Linked DNA regions of Kaistia algarum. The protein of the gene in region 1 interacts with the protein of each later gene in a pairwise test. Links are inferred from orthologs where the notes say so. Each region holds a gene or a part of one and is shown in the gene's direction. Other genes may lie near its edges.

Region 1 (15,797 bases):
GAGCTGCACCGGCAAGGCGACGCCGGGAACGATCGGGATGTTGGCCGCGCGCACGCCGCGATTGGCGAGATAGATGCTCGTCGGCGTCTTCGAGGTGCGGCTGACGCCGAGAATCACCACTTCGGCGAGGTCTAGTTCTTCGGGGAGCTGGCCGTCATCATGCATCATCGCGAAGGTCAGCGCCTCGATGCGACGGAAATATTCGCCGTCCAGCGCATGCTGGGCCCCGGCACGGCCTTCGCTGGAAGCGCCAAGATAGGATTGGAAGAGTTGCAGCACCGGGCCGAGGACGGAGAAGCATGGCACGGCGATCTCGCGGCAGCCCAGCTCGAGCGGATCGGCGATGGCGCGATCGACCAGGGTGAACAGGACGATGCCAGGTTCGCGCTCGATATCGGCGAGGATCCGCTCGACCTGTTTGGGCGCCCGCGTCATCGAATGGAGATGCTCGACGACGGCAACGCTTGGATATTGCGCGGAAGCGGCACGGGCGACGGTAATGAGCGTCTCGCCAGTCGCGTCGGAGACAAGATGGAGATGAAGGTGGCGCGCCTCGTTCTTCACAGTCGCTCCGCCGGGCTGTGGAAAAATAGGGACGAAATCGCCCACTCCAGCCTCAAGGCCGAACTCTCCCCGATCCGCTCGAAAGGATCAACAGGCAGTGGGGCTGGGGATCCAATCCGAGCCTTTCGCGGGAATCGGGGACAAGCCGTAATGATAGCCAATTATGAACGAGTTCTTAACAAGCGGACCAGATCGTTACAATTTTAACGAATGGGCAAGATCCGTTAAGATTCAGGCCGATGCGCCGCCGGGTGCGTTAACATTTCCACATGGGTGCCTGCGAGCGGCCCAAACCAGCGCTGGTGGCCTTACGAATGCGCCGCATTGTGGATGGATAGGAATGACGCTAATCCCCGGTCAATAAGAAGAAACATTTCTAGACTCTCTCTCTTGATTGGAAGGTGCCTGTGCAGCGCGACCCCGGCTCTCGCCCAATCTCTCCGCTGCTGGCCGTGCTGGACGGAGAGAGCCTGGCCTCTCCGCCAATCTGGCTGATGAGGCAAGCGGGACGCTATCTTCCTGAATATCGAGAGCTGCGAGCCAAGGCAGGCTCCTTCCTCGATCTCTGCTTTTCGCCCGATCTCGCCACCGAGGTGACATTGCAGCCGATCCGCCGCTTCGGCTTCGATGCTGCTATCCTTTTTTCCGACATTCTGGTGATCCCCAAGGCGCTTGGCCGCGACGTTCGTTTCGTCGAGGGCGAAGGACCCCGGCTCGATCCGATCGATGCGGCGGGGATTGTCGAGGTTCTGGCCCGAAGCCGGGAGACGGGTGCCGTCGTCAACGATCTCGGTGTGGTGATCGAGACGGTGCGCCGCGTTCGTGCGGCATTGGCTCCGGAAACGGCTCTGATCGGCTTCTGCGGCGCGCCCTGGACGGTTGCCACCTACATGATCGCCGGGCGCGGCACGAGCGACCAGGCGCCCTCCCGTCGCTTTGGGCTGGCCGATCCTGATTCCTTTGCGCGCCTGATCGAAGCGCTGGTCATCGCTTCGACGGATTATCTGGTGGCGCAGTTGGAGGCTGGCGCCGACGCTGTGCAGATCTTCGATAGCTGGGCCGGCGTTCTGTCGCCGTCATCGTTTGCCAATTGGTCGCTGGGTCCGGCGGCCCGGATCGCAGCCGGCGTGCGGGCCCGCGTTCCGGGTGCGCGCATCATCGGTTTTCCCAAAGGCGCGGATCGGGCGCTGTCGGCCTATGCGGCGGCGATGGAAGCCAATGCTATCGGGCTCGACTGGACTGTGGATCTGGAGACCATCCGGCGGGAGACGCAGAACCGCGTCGCTTTGCAGGGCAATCTCGATCCGATGGCGCTGGTTACGGGCGGTGCCGCTCTGGATGCGGGTATCGATTCGATCCTTGCCGCGATGGAAGGGGCCCGCCACATCTTCAATCTCGGTCATGGTATCGTGCCGGAAACGCCCATCGCGCATGTCGAACAGCTCGTGCGCCGCATACGCGGATAGGAGACGAGGATGGCCGGCTATGAATGGATCAAGGCGCTGCACATCATCGCGGTGATCAGCTGGATGGCGGGCATTTTTTACCTGCCCCGCCTCTTCGTCTATCACAGCCACGCGGCGGTCGGTTCGGAAGCCAGCGAGACCTTCAAGGTCATGGAAGCCAAGCTGCTGCGGATCATCATGAATCCGGCGATGATCGTCACCTGGCTTGCCGGTCTCTGGCTTGCCTGGGATGGCGGCTGGACACAGCAGGGCTGGTTCATGGCGAAATTCGCCCTTGTCGTCGCCATGAGCGCTTTCCATATGTGGCTTGCCGCCCGGCGCCGCGACTTTGCCGCGGATCGCAATCGTATCTCCGAACGAGGCTATCGGCTTGCCAACGAGATCCCTACGATCCTGATGATCGTTATCGTCGTTCTCGTCGTGGTAAAGCCATTCTGAAACGAAACGACACCTTTCGTGAGCGTTGCGCTTGCCGATCGGCGTTCGAGCGATTAAGGTGCGGCATCTTATCGAAGCAGACGGGTGCCAGTCGGCCTGCCAGGGTTGATGGAAGCACCGCACCGCCGGCCCTTGAAGCCGCCGCTGGTTGAAGTTCTGCCAATCCCCTGACGAACCATTCTTCGTTGAATCCAAGCGAGATTCGCAAGACACATGCGTGAAATGAAACTACAGGACCTCAAGTCCAAATCGCCGACGGAGCTTCTTGCCTTCGCGGAAGAGCTCGAGGTCGAGAATGCGAGCACCCTGCGCAAGCAGGAATTGATGTTCGCGATCCTGAAGCAGCTGGCCGGAAACGATGTCGAGATCGTCGGCCAGGGCGTGGTCGAGGTTCTCCAGGACGGCTTCGGCTTCCTGCGCTCCCCCGACGCGAACTATCTGGCGGGTCCCGACGATATCTATGTGTCGCCCTCCCAGATCCGCCGCTTCTCGCTGCGGACCGGCGACACGGTCGAGGGCTATATCCGCAGCCCCAAGGATGGCGAGCGCTATTTCGCGCTGCTCAAGGTCAACACGATCAATTTCGAAGATCCGGACAAGGCGCGCCACAAGGTCCATTTCGACAATCTGACGCCGCTTTATCCCAATGAGCGCTTCAAGATGGAACTCGAGGTTCCGGCCTCGAAGGATATGACGCCGCGAATCATCGATCTCGTGGCTCCGCTCGGCAAAGGCCAGCGCGCGCTTGTCACTGCGCCGCCGCGTACCGGCAAGACCGTGTTCCTGCAGAACATCGCGTCGTCGATCGCCGTCAACCATCCGGAATGCTACCTGATCGTTCTTCTGATCGACGAACGTCCGGAAGAAGTCACCGACATGCAGCGCTCGGTGAAAGGCGAGGTGATCTCCTCGACCTTCGACGAGCCCGCGACGCGCCACGTCGCCGTCGCCGAGATGGTCATCGAAAAGGCGAAGCGGCTGGTCGAACATGGCCGCGACGTCGTGATCCTGCTCGATTCGATCACACGCCTCGGCCGTGCCTACAACACCGTCGTGCCATCGTCCGGCAAGGTGCTGACCGGCGGCGTCGATGCCAATGCGCTGCAGCGGCCGAAGCGCTTCTTCGGCGCCGCGCGCAATATCGAAGAAGGTGGTTCGCTGACGATTATCGCCACGGCCCTGATCGATACCGGCAGCCGCATGGACGAAGTCATTTTCGAAGAGTTCAAGGGCACGGGCAACTCGGAAATCATCCTCGACCGCAAGGTCGCGGACAAGCGCACCTTCCCCGCGATCGACATCACCCGCTCGGGTACGCGCAAGGAGGAGCTGTTGGTTCCGCCGGATGTGCTCAAGAAGATGTATGTGCTCCGCCGCATCCTCATGCCGATGGGCACGGTCGACGCGATCGAATTCCTGCTCGACAAGCTCAAGCAGACCAAGAGCAATTCGGACTTCTTCGATCAGATGAATACCTGATCGGAATCCGGAAGCGGAGCGCTTCCGCGGGACCGCGGAGGCGCTTGTCGCGGTCCGGTTCAGCCTTCGACCAGCTGATCTGCCAATTCGGCGGGTTCCTGGATCGGCAGCGAGCACGAGCCTTCCCGGCACAGATAGGCGGTCGCGCGGCCCTCGATGGCGCCGCGGCCATGGGCGGGATGATCGGACGGCAACGTGGCTCCGTCCGTCCGGATATCCAGCGTCCAGTTCGAGCGCCAGTTCTGAGCGACGACGCGGCGCAGGGGCTCGGCGGCCTCGACATTTGGCGCCACGATAACGATACTCCTCACACGGATGCGCAGATTGAGCGCGGCGAGAAGGCTTGCCGCGCCGAAGGCGTTGGCCGCGATACTGCCGCCCGCCGCGGCCAGGAGCGCGTCGGCCTCGGCGCGGAAGCGGTCCTCTCCCGTCAGCGACCAGAGGCGGATGAGTGCATCGGCCGCCAGACCGTGCGCGTTGGGCGCGGCGTCATCCTGTCGGTCGCGTCGACGCTGGATTAGCGGTTCGGCATCGTCGGCCGTGAAGAAGTATCCGCCATCGCCGGTCGCGTGGTGGCTGTCAAGGAGGCCCAGCAGCCGGATGGCCTCGTCGATATAGGCGGTGTCCTGCGTCGCGCGATGCAGCGAGAGCGCGGCATGGGCGAGGGCAGCGAGGTCGGACGAGAAGGCAGGTCCGATATGGCGGCCAGCGCGGTGGGCATGGACCGGCCTTCCGGCCAGCTGGAGGATAGTCCCCGTTGCCGCGAAGGCATCGACTGCGAGAGCGAGCCAGTCCGATCGATCCAGCCGAAAGGCGGCTGCCGCAAGGCCGGCAATGGCGAAGGCGTTCCAGTCGGTGAGTTGCTTGTCGTCGCGGGCAGGATGCGGGCGGCGCTCGCGCGCGATTCGCAGCGTTTGAAGAATGCGACGTCGGCGAGCGTCCTCCGCTTCGCTTAGCACTGGGTGGGGGTGCAAACGATTCGGGATCGAAACGCCTTCCCAATTGCCTTCGGCTGAAATGTCGTAGAGCGCGGCGATGAAGCCCGCATCGGCTTCGGTCAGGAGTTCGTCCAGGTCATGGCGTCGCCAGACATAGAAGGCGCCTTCATGGCCGTCGGAATCGGCATCGAGGCTGGCGCAGAAGAGCGCGTTGTCGAGCCGCATGTCCCGCTCGAGCCAGGCAATCGTCGATTCGATTCGGTCACGAAACAGGTGGTCGGGCTCGTCGAGCGGGACCGCGAAGGCTAGACGTTCGAGCAGCAATCCATTGTCGGACAGCATCTTCTCGAAATGCGGCACAAGCCATTTCGGATCGGTCGAATAGCGCGCGAGACCGCCGCCGACATGATCGAAGATGCCGCCTGCGGTCATGCCGTGAAGCGCGGCGTCGACGGCTTCCGTCAGGTCGACGCGGCCGGTCCGCTCGGCGCTCCGGGCGAGGAAGTCCAGGAGCGGGAAATTCGGGAATTTCGGGGCGCCACGCGTTCCACCTAGCTCGGGGTCCATGACGCCGAGCAGGGAATGTCCCGCCTGGTCCAGCAAGGCCCCGTCGAGCTGGGCCGTGCGATCCTGCCTCGGCGGCGCGGACAGGTGCGCCGTTAGGCAGCTTGCCTGCTCTGTGACTCCGACTGGATCGTCGGCATAGACCTCGGCTACACGGCGCATCACATCGATGAAGCCGGGACGACCATAGCGCGCCTGTTTCGGAAAATAGGTGCCGCCCCAGATCGGCTTGCCGTCCGGCGTCAGGAACATGGTGAGAGGCCAGCCGCCGGGCTCGCCGATCGCGTGGAGCGCCGCCATATAGATCTGGTCCAGGTCGGGCCGCTCCTCTCGATCGACCTTGATGTTGACGAACAGAGCGTTCATGACGGCGGCGGTCTCTACGTCCTCGAACGATTCATGGGCCATCACATGGCACCAGTGGCAGGCCGCATAGCCGACGGACAGCAGGATCGGGCGGTTCAGCGTCGCAGCCTCGGTGAGAGCCGCCGCATTCCAGGCCCGCCAATGGACGGGGTTATCGCGATGTTGCAGCAGATAGGGGCTGGTCTCATGACGCAGCAGGTTTTTGCTCATGTCAGGCCTTCCGATCGTTTCGCGGGAGAGAGTAGCGCCGAATGACAACGGGTCGAGCATGACAATGAGCGGCGAGACGATCTTTGCGCTTTCCAGCGGCATGCCCCCAGCCGGCGTGGCCGTCATCCGGGCCAGCGGACCCGGGATTCGATTCGGACTCGAAACGTTGGCCGGGCATGTTCCGGCGCCGCGGATCGCCACCCTCGCAACCCTGCGCGATCGTTCGGGCGGCAGCCTCGACCGGGCTTTGATCCTGTATTTCGCAGCGCCTGGGAGCTTCACCGGCGAGGACGTCGCGGAGTTGCATGTCCATGGTGGACGCGCTGTTGTCGCCGCCACGCTATCCGCTCTGGCTTCGCTCCCCGGCTACCGGCCGGCGGAAGCGGGCGAGTTCACACGTCGGGCCTTCGCCAATGGCAAGGCCGACCTGACCGAGGTAGAGGGTCTCTCGGATCTGATCGCGGCGGAGACGGAAGCGCAGCGTCGCCAGGCGGTCGGCGTTGCCGGCGGAGCCATGCGGAAAATCGCCGAGGACTGGCGGGCGCGGCTTATCCAGGCTCGGGCATATCTGGAGGCCGAGCTGGATTTCAGCGATGAGGACGACGTGCCGGAGTTGATCGGCTCGGCGGCGGATGAAGTCGCGGAGGCCGTGGCACAGGAGATGGAAGGCCATCTGCGGGCGGCGGATTTTGGCGAGCGCGTCCGTTCGGGCTTCGAAGTGGTGCTGCTCGGCGCTCCCAATGTTGGCAAATCGAGCCTGCTGAACGCCTTGGCGCGACGGGATGTGGCCATCGTGACGGCCGAAGCCGGTACGACGCGCGATATGATCGAGGTCGCCATGGATCTGGAAGGTTACGCGGTGACTCTGGTCGATACTGCCGGACTTCGCGAGACGACTGGGTTGGTCGAGAGCGAGGGGGTTCGGCGTGCCAGGGTTCGCGGCGGGGCGGCGGACCTTGTGCTCGTCCTCTCCGACGGCGAGATCGCGGCCCCGGAGGATCTGCCGTCGACGATCAGAGGTGTGATCCGCGTAAGGACGAAAACGGATCTCGCACGGATCGATTCGGGTCCGAACCAATATGACGTGGCGGTTTCGGCAGCCAACGGTTCCGGGCTCGGGGATCTGAAGGCGGCGATCGTCACGGCGCTAGGCCTGTTGAACCCACGTCCGGCCGCCCTGATAACACGGGAGCGGCAGCGGCGGGAACTCGGCACCGCCGTTACGGCATTGCGCTTCGCGGTCGGGGAGACGGCGGCCGAGCTCAAGGCCGAGCGCTTGCGGCAGGCCGGCGATGCCATCGGCCGGCTAACGGGGCGGATCGATGTGGATGAATGGCTTGACGTGATCTTTCGTGAGTTCTGCATCGGAAAGTGAGCTGCTGCGAAAGCGGTGTAATTGGCGGCGTTGTTTCACGTGAAACAGTTGTGGCTTTGACGACAGGCACGGTTGCGGCTATGGCCTTGCGGTGCGGCTATTGTCGGGCCAAGGCGCGGTTCCGCGTGCGGTCTGACAGCCGAACCCATTTCCTCGGAGTTTGATGAACCATGGACGACGCCAGGAGCGCGTTTGATGTCGTCGTGATCGGTGGCGGTCATGCGGGCTGCGAGGCCGCCGCTGCCGCCGCGCGCATGGGCGCCCGCACGGCGCTGGTCACCCACAGCCACGCCACGATCGGGATCATGTCCTGCAACCCGGCGATCGGTGGTCTGGGCAAGGGCCATCTCGTTCGCGAGATCGATGCTCTGGACGGATTGATGGGCCGGGTTGCTGATGCGGCGGGTATCCAGTTTCGTCTGCTCAATCGGCGCAAGGGTCCGGCCGTGCGCGGCCCGCGTGCGCAGGCCGATCGCAAGCTCTATCGCGAGGCGATGCAGGCGGCGATCGCAGGGACGCACAATCTGACCGTCGTTGAAGGCGAGGCCGACGATATCGTCGTCTCGGACGGTGCGGTTCAATCCGTTCGCCTAGCGGATGGCCGTGATCTGACCTGCGCCAGCGTCGTCATTACCACCGGTACGTTTCTGCGCGGCCTCATTCATATCGGCGAGCGGTCCTTTCCAGCGGGGAGAATGGGCGAGCAGCCGGCCATGGGCCTGTCGCGCACGCTGGAGCGCGCGGGTTTTCGGCTGGCGCGACTCAAGACCGGGACACCGCCGCGGCTGGATGGACGGACGATCGATTGGGCCAGCCTCGAGCGCCAGAAGGGCGATGACGAGCCGGAGCCGTTCTCGACCCTGACCAAGGCAATCACACGGCCACAGGTGGACTGCTTTATCACCCGGACGGGGGACGAAACGCATCGTGTCATCCGGGCCAACCTGGCGCGGTCGCCGATGTATTCCGGCCAGATCGAAAGCCGCGGACCGCGCTATTGTCCAAGCATCGAGGACAAGGTCGTCCGCTTCGGCGAGCGGGACGGGCATCAGATCTTCCTGGAGCCGGAGGGGCTCGACGATCCGACGGTCTATCCCAACGGCATCTCGACTTCGCTGCCTGAAGACGTGCAGCGGGCGCTGGTCGCGTCGATTCCGGGGCTTGAGAACGCGGTGATCCTGCGTCCCGGTTATGCGATTGAGTATGATCATGTCGATCCGCGCGAATTGCATCCGACGCTGGAAACGAAGCGGGTCGCCGGCTTGTTTCTGGCGGGACAGATCAATGGCACGACGGGCTATGAGGAGGCCGCGGCGCAGGGCATTGTTGCCGGCTTGAACGGGGCGCTGCGGGCCGGTGGCCGGGACGGCGTCGTTATGGCGCGCTCCGACAGCTATATCGGCGTTATGATTGACGATCTCGTCACGCGCGGCGTTAGCGAGCCCTACCGCATGTTCACATCCCGCGCCGAATATCGTTTGTCGTTGCGTGCCGACAATGCTGACCAGCGTCTGACCGCTTGGGGCGATGCGCTCGGTGTCGTGGGGATGGAACGTCGCCGCCGGTATGGCGAGAAGCTAGCGGCGCTCGTTGCGGCGCGTGACGCGTTTCACGCGGCGAACCTGACGCCGACCGAGGCGGCGCGGCATGGTCTGAGCGTCAATCAGGATGGCGTCCGGCGCAGCGCCTTCGATCTCCTGGCCTATCCGGATGTCACGCCGCAGCGTCTCGCCGCGATTTGGCCAGAACTGAGCTTGTTTGAGGTGGGTGTGCTGGCGCAAATCGAATCGGATGCGAAATATGCCGTCTATCTCGATCGGCAGCGCCATGACATTGAAGCGGTACGTCGCGACGAAGGTGTCGCGCTGCCTGAGGATATAGATTTCAGCGCCATGGATGGGCTTTCGAACGAACTGAAGCAGCGGCTGTCGTTGGTCCGTCCTGGCACGCTTGGGCAAGCAGCCCGGATCGAGGGAATGACACCGTCGGCCTTGGCCTTGATCCTTGCGCGGAGCCGGCGCCCAGCCATACGAGGTGTGGCATGAGCGATGGTGGGATGGGCGGCCTTCGAAGGCCGGCGAGCGCCGTCGTAGACGGGCCCGGGGCGATTGCGCGGATCCTCCCTGTTTCACGTGAAACAATGGCGCGGCTCGAGATCTATGTGGCGCTGCTCCGAAAGTGGCAGCCGGCGCAAAATCTCGTTTCCCCGAAGACCATGGACCAGATCTGGCGGCGACACATCGCGGATTCGGCCCAACTCGTCGCCCTGTTTCCTGCGGCTCTCAGATGGGCGGATCTTGGCAGCGGCGCCGGACTTCCAGGCTTGGTCACCGCGATTCTACTAACGGGCCGCGATGGAGCCGCGGTGCACCTCGTCGAGAGCAATCAGCGCAAATGCGCCTTCCTCCGAACCGTCGTCCGGGAGACTGGCGCGCCGGCGATGGTGCATGAAGGGCGGATCGAATCGGTTCTGAAGCATTTCGTCGAGCCGGTCGACTATGTCAGTGCCCGCGCGCTGGCGCCGCTCGTTTCGCTTCTCGACCTCAGCGAACCCCTGTTCGCCTCTGGCGCCCGCGCAGCCTTTCATAAAGGTGCAGATTTCGAGGGGGAACTGAGAGAAGCCTCTAAATCTTGGTCGCTCGATCTGGTAAGACACAAGAGCATGATCGACGCGGACAGTTCCGTCGTCGAGATCCTTCGGGCGGAGCGCCGTCCGGCGGGTTAATAGTTCATTGGAAGAGGCCTCCGATGACCCTGAATGAGAACTATTCGCCCCCCTCCCTGCTTCCTCCGCATCCGAGGGTGATCTCGCTTGCGAATCAGAAGGGCGGCGTGGGCAAGACGACGACGGCGATCAATCTCGGCACGGCGCTGGCTGCGATCGGCGAGGAGGTGTTGATCGTCGATCTCGATCCGCAGGGCAATGCCTCGACCGGGCTCGGCATCGACCGCCGGAGCCGGCTGCGCTCGACTTATGATCTGATGGTGGGCGATGCCGTTCTGTCGGAAATCGTCGTCGAGACCGCCGTGCCTCGGCTCTCGGTTGCGCCGTCGACGATGGATCTCCTCGGCGTCGAGCTGGAGATTGCGAGCCGATCCGATCGCGCCTTCCGTCTACGCCGCGCCCTCGCCAGTCATATGCAGCGCGCGGAATCGATTCGTGGCCGAAACTATACCTATGTCCTGGTCGATTGCCCGCCGTCTCTGAACCTCTTGACCATCAACGCGCTGTCGGCGTCGCATTCGATCCTGGTGCCCCTGCAATGCGAGTTCTTCGCGCTGGAGGGGCTCAGCCAGTTGCTGCTGACGGTCGAGCAGGTCAAGCAGGCGCTCAATCCGGAGCTTTCGATCCATGGCATCGTCATGACCATGTTCGATAGCCGCAACAATCTCGCCGGCCAGGTGGTGGCGGATGTGCGCGCCCATATGGGCGCCGCCGTCTATGACACGATCATCCCGCGCAATGTCCGCATTTCCGAGGCGCCGTCGCATGGCAAGCCGGTGCTGCTCTATGATTTCAAATCGACGGGCAGCCAGGCCTATCTGCGGCTCGCTTCCGAGATCATCCAGCGCGAGAAGCGCCTGCGGGCGGCATGACGATGTCGCGGCCGGAATATCATTCGACTAGCCCGGGAGTATCCTCATGAGTTTCGAAGATGGATCTCGCCGACGCCTCGGCCGCGGCCTGGCAGCTTTGATCGGCGATGTCGATACGGAGGCGGTGGTCAATGAGCGCTCTCGCTCGTCGCGACGGGTTCCCGTCGCCTTCCTGTCGCCCAATCCGCGCAATCCGCGCAAGTCCTTCGAAGAGGCGGATCTTGCCGATCTGACGGCGTCGATCCGCGAGAAGGGGATCGTTCAGCCGATCCTGGTTCGTCCAGTGCGCGGCGGCGGCGAGGCCTATGAGATCATCGCCGGCGAGCGGCGTTGGCGCGCCGCCCAGCGCGCTGGCCTGCACGACGTCCCGGTCATCATCAACGACGTTTCCGACAAGGAGGCGCTCGAACTCGCCATCATTGAAAATGTGCAGCGCGCCGATCTCAATGCGCTGGAAGAAGCGCTCGGCTACCAGCAGCTGATCGACGAGTTCGATTATACCCAGACGGCGCTCGCCGATGTCATCGGCAAGAGCCGGCCGCATGTCGCCAATACGCTGCGGCTGTTGAAGCTGCCCGACAGCGTCAAGACCTATCTGCGTGAGGGCAAGCTGACGGCCGGACATGCGCGTGCGTTGGTCACCGTCAATGATCCGGCGGCCGTCGCGGCCCGGATTGTCGAGGGCGGGCTCACCGTGCGTGATGCCGAGGCGCTGACGCAGCAGGAGCCGAGGCGCGGCGAGACGAAGCCGCGTCCGGAAAAGGATGCCGACACCCGGGCCTTGGAGCGTCTGCTTTCCGACATGCTCGGCCTCGTCGTCACGATCGATCACCGGCGCGATGGTTCGGGCACGCTTCGCGTCGGATACAGCACGCTTGAGCAGCTCGACGGGGTATGCCGGCTGCTCAAGCGAGAATAGCGGGCGTTGGCGACGCATAAGTGCCGCTGATCGCCACCCGCATCCTTCAATAGCTATTTGCGATCCCGCCGCCACCGCGGTCCGAGCGCCAGGGTCTCAACCCCGAGGGAGGGTCCGCTCCGCTTTACGTCGTGAGGCGGCGAGCCTGGCGGGCCAGGACAGCGATCGAGAGGAGGGCCTGGCCGATGATCTCGTCGCCGATTGCGGCCTTCAGGCGGCTGTCGAGGATGGCGCGGTCGAGACGTTCCAGCGCGGAGAGTACCCGGTCGCCCGTCCAGACCCGAACCGCCTGTTCGAGCTTCGCCTTGCGCTGAAAGAAGATAGCTCCGCCGGCGCGGTCCATCGCGCTTTGCGTCGATTCTCCAGCTTCGATGGCGGCGCGGATGCGGTGAAGATGCTGGAAATAGCGCAGCGCCGCCGAGGCGACGACGTAGGCCGGCGTGCCGGAGGCCAGGATGCGGCGATAATTCCGGTCGAGGCCCTCGGCATCGCCCGTGGCCGCCGCATCGACAGCGTCGTCGGCCGCGAAGCCCCCGCCATCGCCAATGACGGTACGTATATCTTCGACGTTGATTGTCGCCTGTCCGCGGGCGAAGAGCGCCAGTTTGGAGAGCTCCGAGCGGCTTGCCAGCCTGTCCGAACCCAGCAGCGTGCGCAGTAGCGCGCGTGCTTCGGGATCGAGGCGGAAGGCCGATAGTTCGCTGTCTATCAATCGCTCTAGCGCTGGGCCTTCGTCCGCATAGCAGGCAATGGCGGCCGCGCCGGGCGCGGCCTCGCAGAGCTTGCGGAGGCCCACGCCCTTGCGAATCTCGCCTGCCTCCAGAACGATCCAGCTATCCTTAGGCGGCGAACGAAGTACCGCCTCGACGGCATTCAGGATGGGTCGGTTGCCCGACACGCGGACGCGGATGACGCGGGAGCCGCCGAAAAGCGGAATGGTATGGGCTTCATCGGCGAGCCGTCCGGGATCGGATGCGATCTCGGATGAATCAAGCCGGACCAGTCCGAACGCGTCATCGGCGCCGGCCAGAACCGTTCGAGCGAAGGAAGCAGCACGCTCCGAGACGAGCCCGCCATCGGAGCCGTAAAGCAGGATGACCCGCTGGGCAGGGTCAGGCCGGCTCAAGATGCGGTCGACGTCCTGTTGGCGAACGGCAACCATGCGCGGTCTCCCCAGAACGAATTCAGCGGCCTGAAAAGCGGCCCGCCACGAAGGCGCGATTTCCCGAAGGCGGAGGCCTGCAACCGCTTCGATGAAGCGGCCCGCGCCCTACCCGCTTTGCATGTTGTTGCTCATGACTTCCGGCGTCGCGCCCGGCGGAAGGTTCGGGCCCTTCGGCACATAGACCGGGGCCGGGGGCTTGTCCTTGGCGATCGCCAGCGCAATGCGCAGGTTGATCTCGTCGGCAACCGACTTGGCCGCCCGGTTCTCCGCGTCGATCCGTGCGCGCTCGTTGGCGAAGCTCTGGTTCGAGCGGTTATAGGAGGCAAGACCAATCGATGAAGAGCGAATCAATACACGATCGTCGGCGATCGTCTTGACCTCGAACTTGACCTCGATCGAAACTTGATAGGCCGGCGCAAGGGAATCGGTCGTGAAACCGAGGCGTGACTCGGAATTTTTGACTTCGATGTTGAGCGTATATTTCGGCGGCGGTGGCGTCCTGCCGCCGGTGAAGATGAAGACCAGGTTGTTGCGCACTTCCTGACCGACACGATCGAAGCCGCCCACGACCGAGATCATCGAAAGATCGACACTGCTGAATTGATTGCCCGCGACCGGCATGTAAACGGGTCGGACCGTGCAGCCTGCCAGCATGGCGAGCGTCGCGAACATCAGCACCGCGCCACGGCGCGTCGGGTGCCTCGTCGCATCGGGGTGGCGATCAGACGACGACATTGACGATCCTTTTCGGAACGATGACGATCTTACGCGGCGGACGGCCCTCGAGAGCGCGAACGACGCCGTCGAGCGACATGACCGCCTTCTCAATATCAGCATCGGAGGCCGTTGCCGAGATGGTCAATTCGGCGCGTTTCTTGCCGTTGATCTGAACCGGCAGCAACATGTCCTCCTCGGCAAGGAGCGCCTGGTCGGCAGTCGGCCAGGCAGCCTCCGCCGCGAGGCCCTCGCCGCCGAGAACCGTCCAGCATTCTTCTGCCAGATGCGGGATCATCGGACCGATCGCGGCCACCAGATAACGCGAGGCTTCCAGCAGCGCGAAGGCGAGATCGGCCGGAAGATCCGCTCCCCGGCCGCGCGCGCTGGCGAGCGCGTCGGCAAAGCCGTTGGCGAAGCTGTGGACGCGCGCCACCGCCACGTTGAACCGCAGGCGGTCGAAATCTTCCTCGACATTGGCGATCAGACGATGCGCATTGCGGCGCAGCGCGGTCGCCTCGGGGCCGAATTCGGCGGGCGTTGAGGTGGCGGCGGGACCGGCGAGCTCGACCGCCTCGTTGATGAGACGCCAGATGCGCTGCGTGAAGCGCCAGGCGCCCTCGATGCCGGCCTCGGTCCATTCGCTGTCCCGCTCCGGCGGGGTGTCGGAGAGCATGAACCAGCGCGCGCAATCGACGCCGTAGCTGTCGGCGACGATTTCCGGCGGCACGACGTTCTTCTTCGACTTGGACATCTTCTCGGGCGGGCCGACCGTCACCGGTTCCTCGGTGCCGCGCTTCACCGAAGTTCCGTCGGAGCGCTTCTCGACCTCCTCGGGGAAGAGCCACTTGCCCGCCGCGTCCTTATAGGTCTCGTGGACGATCATGCCCTGCGTGAAGAGACCCGCGAAAGGCTCGGCCACCGAGATCCGGCCACAGGCCTTCAACGCGCGGGTGAAGAAGCGCGAATAGAGCAGATGCAGGATCGCGTGCTCGATGCCTCCAATATATTGGTCGACCGGCAGCCAGTGATCGACCGCCTCTTTCGCCAGGGGCGGCATGTTGGCGGGAGTGGCGAAACGCGCAAAATACCAGGACGAGTCGACGAAGGTGTCCATCGTGTCGGTTTCGCGCACCGCCGCACCGCCGCATTTCGGACAGGCGACATGCTTCCATGTCGGATGGCGGTCGAGCGGGTTGCCGGGGCGGTCGAAGGTGACATCGTCGGGCAGGCGAACCGGCAGATCGGCCTTGGGCACCGGCACGGGTCCGCATTCCGGGCAGTGGATGACCGGGATCGGACAGCCCCAATAGCGCTGGCGCGAGATGCCCCAGTCGCGCAGGCGGAAGTTCACCTGGCGCTTGCCCTGCGGCGCATTGCCAAGCGACTGATTCTCCAGGCGCCTCGCGACCGCGTCCTTGGCGTCCGGAATCGACAGGCCGTCCAGGAACTCCGAATGGAACAGGCGGCCGTCGCCATCATAGGCAATATCGCCGACCGCGAAGCTGGCCGGATCCTCACCCTCGGGAAGGACGACCGCCTGGACAGGCAGGCCATATTTGCGGGCGAAGTCCAGGTCGCGCTGGTCATGGGCCGGGCAGCCGAAGACGGCGCCGGTGCCATAATCCATCAGGATGAAGTTCGCGACATAGACCGGCAGGAACCAGCCGGGCACGAGCGGGTGCTCGGCCTTCACGCCGGTGTCGAAGCCAAGCTTCTCCTGCGTCTCGATCGCCTCGGCCGAGGTGCCGCCTCGGCGACATTCGACGATAAAATCGGCGAGTTGCGCATTCGATTCGCTCAGCTTTTCGGCCAGCGGATGGTTCGCGGCGATGGCGAGGAAGGAGGCGCCATAGAGCGTGTCGGGACGAGTCGTATAGACCTCGATCTCGGTTGACCCGGTGGGCGCCGTCGAGGCATCGAGCCGGAAGCGCAGCGACAGGCCTTCCGACCGCCCGATCCAGTTCCTCTGCATCAGGCGGACCTTGTCCGGCCAGCGGTC
Region 2 (2,794 bases), on another replicon or contig:
TGATCGCCGCGCTGTCGGCATTGAAGGGGCGCTTGCACGGCGGCGCGCCCGGCCCCGTCCTCGACATGCTCGATTCGATCGGGCGTCCGGAACATGCCGAGGATTGGATCGAGGCCCGAATCGCCGCCGGCGAACGAATCATGGGCTTCGGACACCGTGCCTACCGGGTCCGAGATCCCCGCGCCGACGTGCTCCGCTCCGTGCTCGCCGGACTGGGAACCGTCGACTCTGGCGATTCGGACAATTTCGCCGGCGAGGGGCGGCTTGCCTTTGCCGGTGCCGTCGAAAAGGCGGCACTCACAGTGCTGGCCCGCCGCAAGGCCGGGCGCCGGTTGGACGTCAATGTCGAATTCTATACCGCACTGCTTCTGGAGCGGCTCGGCATCCCGCGCACAGGCTTTACCGCCGTTTTCGCGGCGGCGCGGAGTGCCGGCTGGATCGCCCATGCGCTGGAGCAGCAGGCGGAAGGCAGCCTCATCCGCCCTGATGCGCGCTACATCGGCCCGGAGCCGCTCGCTCGCGCCGGGTGAGGGAGGATGGCGCGATGTGCGGGGATGATCCCCGGCCAGGCTTCAGAGCAGGGATTGCGTCCGGGACGCGAGGCGGCTATGTAATCGCCGCGCTCGGCATGTCCGGACGTGGAGGGGTATAGCTCAGCTGGTAGAGCGACGGTCTCCAAAACCGTAGGTCGTAGGTTCGAATCCTACTGCCCCTGCCAATTTAACACTTGAGGAATCGTTCGAACGGTTCTATGTAACGCTTCCCAGCGCGGTGCGCAGACTTTTGTTTGCGCGCCCGCAAGCCGTGAGCGGGTAATGGCCACCAAAACAAATCCTTTTACATTCCTCCAGCAAGTCCGGGCGGAGGTATCGAAAGTCGTTTGGCCGTCGCGCCGCGAGGCCGCGATTACGACTGTCATGGTTTTCGTCATGGCCATTGCCGCGTCGCTGTTCTTCACTCTCGCCGATTTCCTCCTGAGTTGGGGCGTCCAGTTCCTGCTCGGCGTCGGACGCTAGGCGGAGCACATTGATGGACAAGCGGTGGTATATCGTTCACGCCTATTCGAATTTCGAGAAGAAGGTCGCGGAATCGATCCGTGAGCAAGCCGAGCAGCGCGGGCTTGCCGACCTCTTCGACCAGATCCTTGTTCCGACCGAGAAGGTCGTCGAGGTGCGTCGCGGCCGCAAGGTCGACGCCGAGCGCAAGTTCTTCCCGGGCTATGTCCTGGTGAAGATGGCGCTTACGGACGACGCCTATCATTTGATCAAGAACACGCCGAAGGTCACCGGCTTCCTCGGTTCGGACAACAAGCCGATGCCGATTTCGGAAGGCGAGGCCAACCGGATCCTGCACCAGGTGCAGGAGGGCGTCGAGCGGCCGAAGCCGTCGGTCTCGTTCGAGGTCGGTGAGCAGGTCCGCGTCGCGGATGGCCCCTTCGCTTCGTTCAATGGCCTCGTCGAGGAAGTCGATGAGGTTCGCGCCCGGCTCAAGGTCGCGGTTTCGATTTTCGGGCGCGCCACTCCGGTGGAGCTCGAATACGGTCAGGTCGAGAAGATCTGATCGTCCGGGCGTGGGAGGATGCGGCGCTCGCCAAGCGTCGACACCGTACCACGCCATTCCTCGCCGGTTTTCGCCGGCACGGCCCGACGTGATGTCGGTCCACCTCGTCGGCGGGTCGCCGGCATGGGAAAGGAAGCAAAATGGCAAAGAAAGTTGCAGGCTACCTGAAGCTTCAGGTGAAGGCCGGCTCGGCTACTCCGTCGCCGCCGATCGGCCCCGCGCTCGGCCAGCGCGGTATCAACATCATGGAGTTCTGCAAGTCGTTCAACGCGCAGACCCAGGAAATGGAAAAGGGCTCGCCCGTTCCGGTGGTCATTACCTACTACCAGGACAAGTCCTTCACTTTTGTGATGAAGACGGCTCCGGTCAGCTTCTTCCTGAAGAAGGCCGCTGGCGTCGCCGCTGGTTCGAAGACTCCGGGCAAGGGCGCTCCTGCCGGGTCGGTCACGAAGGCTCAGTGCCTGGAGATCGCTTCGAAGAAGCTCAAGGATCTGAACGCCGAGAACGTCGAGGCCGCGGCCCTGATGATCGAAGGTTCCGCCCGGTCTATGGGCCTGCAGGTGGTTGACTGATCATGGCTCATCACGGAAAGCGCGTTCTGAAGTCCCGCGAGGGCATCGACCGTACCAAGCTCTACCCGATCTCCGAGGCCGTCTCGATGATCAAGAGCCGTGCGACCGCCAAGTTCGACGAGACGATCGAGGTTTCGCTCAATCTCGGCGTCGATCCGCGTCACGCCGACCAGATGGTCCGCGGCGTCTGCTCGCTCCCGAACGGCTCGGGCCGCACGGTCCGCGTCGCGGTGTTCGCGCGCGGTGCCAAGGCTGACGAGGCGAAGGCCGCCGGTGCCGACATCGTCGGCGCCGAAGATCTGCTGGAGATCGTCCAGGGTGGCACGATCGAGTTCGATCGCTGCATCGCGACCCCGGACATGATGCCGCTCGTCGGTCGCCTCGGTAAGGTGCTGGGCCCGCGCGGCCTGATGCCGAACCCGAAGGTCGGCACGGTGACGATGGACGTCACCACCGCCGTCAAGGGCGCCAAGGGTGGCTCGGTCGAGTTCCGCGTCGAGAAGGCTGGTATCATCCATGCCGGCATCGGCAAGGCGAGCTTCGACGCCGAGAAGCTGGTCGAGAACATCAAGGCGTTCACGGATGCCGTTCAGAAGGCTCGTCCTTCCGGCGCCAAGGGCACCTTCGTACAGCGTGTCGCCGTTTCGTCGACCATGGGCCCC

What was found.
Region 2: the proteins of rho (region 1) and nusG interact in binary tests that used the Escherichia coli proteins (3 or more experiments, as listed by UniProt). The link is inferred for Kaistia algarum from one-to-one orthologs.

What each region holds. Positions count from the first base shown.
Region 1 is NZ_JAPKNJ010000001.1:2,062,747-2,078,543, forward strand. Bases 1,962-4,814 are described here. They hold rho (transcription termination factor Rho), read left to right. Parts: upstream 1,962-2,681; coding sequence 2,682-3,947; downstream 3,948-4,814. Other genes in these bases: hemE (uroporphyrinogen decarboxylase), read left to right, coding at 1,962-2,030; hemJ (protoporphyrinogen oxidase HemJ), read left to right, coding at 2,040-2,468; OSH05_RS10045 (thioredoxin domain-containing protein), read right to left, coding at 4,007-4,814. In the rest of the region: OSH05_RS10025 (pyruvate, water dikinase regulatory protein), read right to left, coding at 1-564; more of hemE, read left to right, coding at 999-1,961; more of OSH05_RS10045, read right to left, coding at 4,815-6,025; tRNA uridine-5-carboxymethylaminomethyl(34) synthesis GTPase MnmE, read left to right, coding at 6,090-7,400; tRNA uridine-5-carboxymethylaminomethyl(34) synthesis enzyme MnmG, read left to right, coding at 7,571-9,445; 16S rRNA (guanine(527)-N(7))-methyltransferase RsmG, read left to right, coding at 9,541-10,125; OSH05_RS10065 (ParA family protein), read left to right, coding at 10,149-10,997; OSH05_RS10070 (ParB/RepB/Spo0J family partition protein), read left to right, coding at 11,044-11,916; holA (DNA polymerase III subunit delta), read right to left, coding at 12,041-13,078; LPS assembly lipoprotein LptE, read right to left, coding at 13,187-13,816; leuS (leucine--tRNA ligase), read right to left, coding at 13,803-15,797. UniProt on the Escherichia coli protein: Facilitates transcription termination by a mechanism that involves Rho binding to the nascent RNA, activation of Rho's RNA-dependent ATPase activity, and release of the mRNA from the DNA template.
Region 2 is NZ_JAPKNJ010000006.1:3,539-6,332, forward strand. It holds nusG (transcription termination/antitermination protein NusG), read left to right. Parts: upstream 1-1,029; coding sequence 1,030-1,560; downstream 1,561-2,794. Other genes in the region: OSH05_RS24880 (citrate synthase), read left to right, coding at 1-530; secE (preprotein translocase subunit SecE), read left to right, coding at 816-1,016; rplK (50S ribosomal protein L11), read left to right, coding at 1,701-2,132; rplA (50S ribosomal protein L1), read left to right, coding at 2,135-2,794. UniProt on the Escherichia coli protein: Part of the processive rRNA transcription and antitermination complex (rrnTAC). The complex forms an RNA-chaperone ring around the RNA exit tunnel of RNA polymerase (RNAP).